Regions from separate parts of the Thermodesulfovibrio sp. TK110 genome, predicted to be linked through region 2. Evidence: riboswitches for the same ligand, from Rfam matches in the RefSeq annotation. Region 2 holds a riboswitch; the other holds the start of a gene.

Region 1 (3,632 bases), 630 kb from region 2:
CTCGGCATTGGATAATACTGAACATACTCATAGGCTCTGTCAAAGAGGTTTTCCACAGACAGTGTAAGCTCAAGATTTTTTACAGGTCTGTATGAACCTTTAAGATTTACCACGGTAAAATCACTTTTATCAACAACTTTTCCATAGTTTTTAGATGAAGGATTCCAGTCAACAACCTTCTCATCTCCTGTATAGTTCGCTACCAATCTTAAATCCCATTTATCCCTTGCTGCCATTATTCCAAATGAAGCAGTGCATTTTGGTGTGTATTGAAGGGTTTTTCCATATTTTTGTATCTCTACTTCATCTTTAGTTGAGTATCTCGTATTATATGTAAAGTTTACAAAAGGCTTTAGTGAAAAACTTAGTCCACTAACTATGCCAATATCATATGAGATACTTCCCTCTATACCCTGAATTGTTGCTCCTTCAACATTTTTAAAGGTTTGAGCTTTAAGAATGCTGTCATAGTAGCTTATGATTTTATCCTTGAATTCTGAATGAAAAAATGTAAGCTCTGCATTGAAGAAATCCTTTGTGTAAGATAATCCCGTATCATAGGACTTGCTTTTTTCCGGTTTTAAATCTGGATTTCCTATGTAATGAGTTCCCCATGAAGCAATATAATCAGCTGCAAGCTCATCAGGTGCAGGTGCTCTGAAAGCAGTTCCAGCATTAGCTTTTATTGAAAAATTATCCGTAATTTTATATAAGATGCCTCCTCTAATGGTTATATGATCAAGATTTTCTTTTCTTGGTTTTAAACTGTTAATGCCTTCAGTTGGCAGTATCTCATTTTCAAAATAGTCATAACGGATTCCTGCATTTAATAAAAGTTTTTTATCAAAAAGACTTAATCTTCCCTCACTAAATAAACCGTAGCTGTCATACTCTGAATTAGGATTATAAGGAGCACCTGTGTTTCTTGAGCTTTTAATCTCTATTCTGTCCCACTGTCCTCCAATAATAATTCTGTGGTCATCTATTGAAAATATCTTCTGAATAGTTGCTCCCTGGGTAGTTGTGTTTTTTAAAGTAACCTCCCATTTCCCTGCTACAGAGCCTTCGTAATATTCAGTTCTTTCTTTTGTAAAATAATATTCAGCTTTAAAGGTTTCTGTTTTATACCCTAAATCAAATCTGTTTCTTTCAATGTCCTTGTGATCATCAGGGTCTGGTGAGTATCTTGCTCCAGGTAAGCCAATATTCCATCCTTTCCAGTGCTGAAATCCAAAAGATATGTGTTGTTTATCAAAAAAGCTATACCCTGAACGGATTGACACAGATTCATCATTGTAACCTGTGTTTTCTATTTTCCCATAATTTTTTGCAGAATAATCATCAATTGCAGAACGGCTGGCTGAAACATAGAAATCAAAATCTCCTTTTTTGCCATTTAATTCAGCTCTTGTTTTCCAGAACTGCCATGAACCTGTTTCTACACCAGCCAAACCATGTATACCTTCTTCTTTACCCTGCTTTGTAATTATGTTGATTACACCACCCATTGCTGATGAACCATAAAGAACTGATGCAGGTCCTTTAACTATCTCAACTCTTTCTATATCATCAACAGGTATTGTTGCAAGATTTACTGTTCCTGCACGATTTCCATTTATAAGAACAAGAACTCTGCTTTTAAGATCATCAAAAATGTCTGTCCTGAATCCTCTTAATCCGATAATGCTCGTTAATAATCCTGGGTATTTGTGAACATGACCGATTGATGCTTCTGCAATTAAGTCTCCAGCATTCTTTGCAACAGAATTTTTAATATCTTCCTGAGTTATAACCTGAACAGAATAAGGAAGATCCTTTTTTGGTTCTTCAACTCTTGTTGCTGTTACAACAATCTCTTCAAGCTGAGTCTCCGTTGCTAAGATAGGATGAGAAAATAGAAAGACAGAACAAAGGATAAAAAGGAAAATCATGGCAAATCCCTCCCTCGGGGAATGGGAAGCTCAGAGAGCCTCCAGCTGGACAGGTCTTCCGGCTTAGGGCTCACTGCCTACTTACCCGCCTTCCCGGAGACTCTCTCCAGTGGCTTAAGGCAGCATGGCTGCCTTATCGGGCTTTCGTTCCCAACACGGCTGCGGGGCAGCGGGGGATTCTCACCCCTCTTCCCTTAGTCCAGCCAGAAAAGTATACAAAATTTATTAAAACATGGTCAAATCCCTTGACATAACACAATCTTTTTGATATGTTTTAAAAAGTATGAATTCCTCTTATCAGGAAAAAATTAAAAAAGCTTCACAACTTATTAAAAACTCCACCTATGCTGTAGCATTCACTGGAGCAGGAATTTCTACAGAATCTGGAATACCTGATTTCCGCAGTCCTGGTGGATTGTGGCAGAGATTTAGAATTGTTACATATCAGGAATTTATTTATGACAGGCAGGCAAGAGAAGAATTCTGGAGAATGAAAAAAGAACTAATTCACCAACTCATTAATGCAAAGCCCAATAATGCACATATTGTCCTTGCAGAGCTTGAAAAAATGGGAATTATTAAACATGTAATAACGCAGAACATTGATGGACTTCACCAGATGGCTGGCAGCAAAAGCGTTATAGAACTTCATGGGAATCAAAGAGGTGCAATCTGTCTTGACTGTGAAAAACTTTATAAAATGGATGAAATATTGAAAATGTTTGCTGAACAGAAGCTTGATTTAAGATGTTATAACTGTGGCGGTGTAATAAAACCAACAGTTGTATTTTTCGGAGAGCCCTTGCCTGAAAAAGAACTGATTATGGCGCAACAGATCGCAAATCAATGTGATCTCATGCTTGTAGTTGGAACATCTCTTCAGGTTGAACCTGCAGCCTCAATACCGAGAATTGCCTATCAAAGGGGTTCAAAGCTCATCTTTATAAATAAGGCAGAAACAGACTGGGACTGGATAGCAGAGATAGTATTTTATGGTAGTGCTGGTCAGGTTTTAAAAGACATTGCAATAGAGTTGTCATCCCATAGCCTGGATGAACAATCTTATCTTTTTAAGGATTAAAATCTCTGCATATGAAAGTGAGAAAATCTTTACAAATTGAAATATTAAAAAAGTTTAAGATTGGGTTGACAAAATTTTTAGGTTAAGGTATAATTAGTCAAAATCTTACCAGGAAGGTCTAAAAAAGGCAGAAGCCTTTCTAAAAAACTCACTGAACCTGCCTGCCCGAAGGCTGGCTAAAAGCTAAGAAAGCAAATAACCAAAAAATTTTGAGGAGGTTTTGCTATGGAGCAGGGCTTCGAGCCTAAGATTATTGCCTTTTTGTGCAATTGGTGTAGTTATGCAGGTGCAGATCTGGCAGGTTCATTAAGGTATAGTTACCCACCCAATTTATATCCAATTCGTGTTCCCTGTTCAGGAAGAGTTGAACCAGAGTTTATCATTAAAGCTTTTTTATCAGGTGCTGATGGTGTTCTGGTTGCAGGCTGTCATCCCGGAGACTGTCATTACAAAACTGGAAACTACTATGCAAACCGAAGATTTAATTTATTAACAAGATTTCTTGAAATTATAGGAATTCCAAAGGAAAGGGTAAGACTTGAATGGATTTCAGGAGCAGAAGGACTTAAATTTGCTCAGGTTGCAAGAGATTTTATTGGAAAGATAAAAACTCTCGGTCC
Region 2 (3,632 bases):
ATCCATAACATACAACTATGCAATAGAACTTTTTGAAAGAAAGATGGGTATAACGAGCAGATTTTTCAATGAAATTCCGATCATTGATGAAAGAGTAAGGGTTCAATTCAATCCAAACATACTTACATCATGGTTTATGAGTTTGCTTGAGCTTTTCAATGTAACAACAATGGTTTCTCTTCTTGTAACTGCCGCAGCACTTGTAAGAGAAAAGGAATATGGCACAGTTGAACAACTTCTTGTTACACCTGTCAGAACATGGGAGATATTTGTTGCTAAAATAATTCCAACAATTTTTGCAGTAGGAATTCTTTCCCTTTTAAGCATATTTTTGATAATTAAAGGGGTATTTAAAGTTCCAATAAGGGGAAGCCTGCTGCTTTTTTATCCTGTTATGCTTTTTTATGTTTTTACCATGTCTTCTCTTGGAATAGCAATTGCTACTGTGGCAAGAAATCTTGCCCAATCAATGATGCTCATGCTCGTAATTCTTACACCAATGCTCATGCTCTCAGGTGCATGGACACCACCTGAGTCTATGCAGCCTTTGATGCGATATTTAAGCCTTATCTCTCCAATGCGGTATTTTATTGACTTTGGTTACAGTGTTCTTTTTAAAGGTAATGGAATAAACTATGTCTGGCATGATATTCTTAGAATAATTGTTCTTGGCAGCATACTGTTTAGCTTTTCAGTCTACCGTTTTAGAAAAACTTTTGCAAAGTAGGAATTTCTAAATCTTCTTCTAGTTTAAAATAATTGGTATAAGAAAGAATAAAACAGACTAGAGGAGATAAAAGAAGATTTATACAATAAAGCGAAGGAATTCAAGACAAAAGAGATACCCTCAGAGCTATTTGCCCTTTTTATAGACGCCTATCATACCAGCATAAAAGATGAAGATACAAACAATGTAAGGTTTAATGCAAAATTTTACAAACAGACACAATTTTCTTGACAAGTTTCAAAGTGATAGTTCTTCCTTGTTTTTGAAATAAAGATAAAGTCCTCCTACGCTTATTCCTGCTTCTTTTGCAATCATTCTCATTGTCGTGCCACTGAAGCCACTCTGGGAAAATAGCTTCACAGCAGCATCTACTATTCTCTTCCTTGACTCATATCCTGAACGCCTGTTCATGTGAACCTTGGCTAATTTGACAAAAAAATTCTACTTAATGTATCTTCAAAATTGCTGGATGTAAGGGAAGAGGGGTGAGAATCCCCCGCTGCCCCGCAGCCGTGTTGGGAACGAAAGCCCAGGAAGGCAGCACTGCTGTCTTAAGCCACTGGAGAGAAGTCTCCGGGAAGGCGGGTAAGTAGGAGATTGAGCCCAAAGCCGGAAGACCTATCCAGCCTGAAAGCCTTTGGCTTTCAGAATACCTCGTGGGAGGAATTAAATGACCGTTAAAACAACTGTCTTTGGCTATCCTAAGATTGGTCCCCAAAGAGAGCTTAAAAAAGCCCTTGAATCCTACTGGAGTGGAAAAATCTCTCAAAAGGAGCTTATTGAAGAAGCTGAAAAATTAATTATCAACAATGCAAAAACCATTACTCTACACGGAATTGACATTATTCCATCCAATGAGTTTTCCCTTTATGACTTTATCCTTGACCTCTCAGTAATGTTTAATGTCATTCCAGAGAGATTTAAAAATATCTCTGATCCACTGGAAAGATACTTTGCAATAGCAAGAGGCTCTGCAGATGCTCCTGCTTCAGAGATGACAAAGTGGTTTAACACAAACTATCACTACATTGTTCCTGAAATTGAAAATGATACAGAGTTTGAACTCATTGAAAATAAACCTTTAAAAGAATATAAACTTTTAAAAAACTCTCTTAATCTTAAAACAAAACCTGTTATCACAGGTCCTTTTACCTATCTTTACTGTGCTAAACTAAAAGACCATGCTTATTTCCTTCACAGGATAGCTAATGTTTACATAAAGCTTCTTAAAGAGCTTGAAGAATCAGGAATTGAAGAGGTTCAGATTGATGAACCTGCAATGGTTATTGATTTAGATAATGATACTGTTCATGTAATTATAGATTGTTACAGAAAAATCACTTCTGCACTGAGTAAGATAAAAGTTTATGTTCAAACTTACTATGAAAGCCTCTCACAGTATGAGAAAGTAGTTTACGAAATGCCAGTTCATGGTATTGGATTTGATTTTGTTGATGGGAGAGATAATCTTGAGAGTCTCTCAAAATTCGGCTTTCCAAAGGATAAACTATTAATTGCAGGAGTTGTCTCAGGAAGAGACCCCTGGAAGACAAATTTTACTGAAACATTGAAACTTATTGAGACTCTTACAAAGTTTACGGAAAACATAATTCTTTCAAACTCCTGTCCTCTTATGCATCTTCCAGTGAGTGTGAAAAATGAAACCCTACCTGAGGAAATTTTGCATCTGTTAAGCTTTGCCAATGAAAGGCTTGAAGAGCTTACACTGCTTAAAACAGTAATAAATGAAGGTAAAGAGCCTCCAGAGCAGAATTTATCCATGAAATTTGTTAATCCTGAAATCAAGAAGAAAATCTCTCAGATTGATGAAAATGCTCTTGAAAGAAAATCCTCTTTTCAAGAGAGATATGAAAAACAGATGCAAATTCTCAAACTTCCTCTTTTTCCAACCACCACAATAGGAAGCTTTCCCCAGACTCCTGAGCTAAGGAAAGTAAGGGCAGACTATAAGGCAGGCAGAATCTCTCTTAAGGAGTATGAATCATTTATAAATAATGAAATTAAAAAAGCAATTGAAATTCAAGAGCATTTAGGGCTTGATGTTTTAGTGCATGGAGAGTTTGAAAGAACTGACATGGTTGAGTTTTTTGCAGAGCGTCTTCAGGGAGTTGCAATAACAAAAAATGGATGGGTTCAGTCATATGGCTCAAGATGTGTAAGACCACCGATAATTTATGGCGATGTATGGAGAGACAAACCTTTAATTTTGAAAGAAACCCTCTATGCTCAGTCTCTCACTAAAAAACCAGTAAAAGGAATTCTTACAGGAGCTGTCACAATACTTCAGTGGTCATATCCAAGAAAGGATATTTCAAAAAAAGAAATTGCCTATCAAATTGCTCTTGCTCTAAAAGAAGAAGTAATGGAGCTTGAGAAAGCTGGAATAAAAATCATTCAGATTGATGAGCCTGCTTTCAGAGAAGGAATGCCTCTTAAAAGAGCAAAAGTTGATGAATACTTTGACTGGGCTATAAAAAGCTTCAGAATTATTACCTCCTCAGTAAAACCTGAAACCCAGATTCATACCCATATGTGCTACTCTGATTTCAATGACATAATTGAAAAAATCTATGCAATGGATGCTGACGTGATATCAATTGAGGCATCAAGAAGCAAAGGAGAGATTCTTAAAGCCTTTGAAAACTTTAAATATGACAGAGGCATTGGAATCGGAGTATATGATATTCACTCTCCAAGAGTGCCAGATGTGGAAGAGATGCTTGAAATAGTAAAACGCTCAATAAAGCTTATTGATAAAAGACTTTTCTGGATAAATCCTGATTGCGGACTTAAAACAAGAGGATGGCAAGAAACCATTCCTTCCCTTAAAAACATGGTTAAAGTTGCAGAGATAATGCGTAAGGAGGTAAAAGATGTTTAAAAA

The links. Region 2 has a riboswitch for cobalamin ahead of metE (5-methyltetrahydropteroyltriglutamate--homocysteine S-methyltransferase). Riboswitches for the same ligand answer to the same signal wherever they lie in the genome.
Region 1: linked by a shared signal. The riboswitch ahead of ACYQ3X_RS05170 (TonB-dependent receptor plug domain-containing protein) and the one ahead of metE (5-methyltetrahydropteroyltriglutamate--homocysteine S-methyltransferase) in region 2 are both predicted to bind cobalamin.

Annotation. Positions count from the first base shown of each region.
Region 1 covers NZ_BAAHNB010000001.1:997,159-1,000,790, forward strand. Annotated here, with positions in the region: gene ACYQ3X_RS05170 (TonB-dependent receptor plug domain-containing protein) at 1-1,931, opposite strand, end outside; cobalamin riboswitch at 1,963-2,149, opposite strand; gene ACYQ3X_RS05175 (NAD-dependent protein deacylase) at 2,215-3,012, shown strand; partial or broken gene ACYQ3X_RS05180 (hydrogenase iron-sulfur subunit) at 3,238-3,632, shown strand, end outside.
Region 2 covers NZ_BAAHNB010000001.1:368,572-372,203, reverse strand. Annotated here, with positions in the region: gene ACYQ3X_RS02005 (ABC transporter permease) at 1-727, shown strand, start outside; gene ACYQ3X_RS02000 (TetR/AcrR family transcriptional regulator) at 965-1,138, opposite strand; cobalamin riboswitch at 1,161-1,367, shown strand; gene metE (5-methyltetrahydropteroyltriglutamate--homocysteine S-methyltransferase) at 1,398-3,629, shown strand; gene ACYQ3X_RS01990 (ribonucleoside triphosphate reductase) at 3,622-3,632, shown strand, end outside.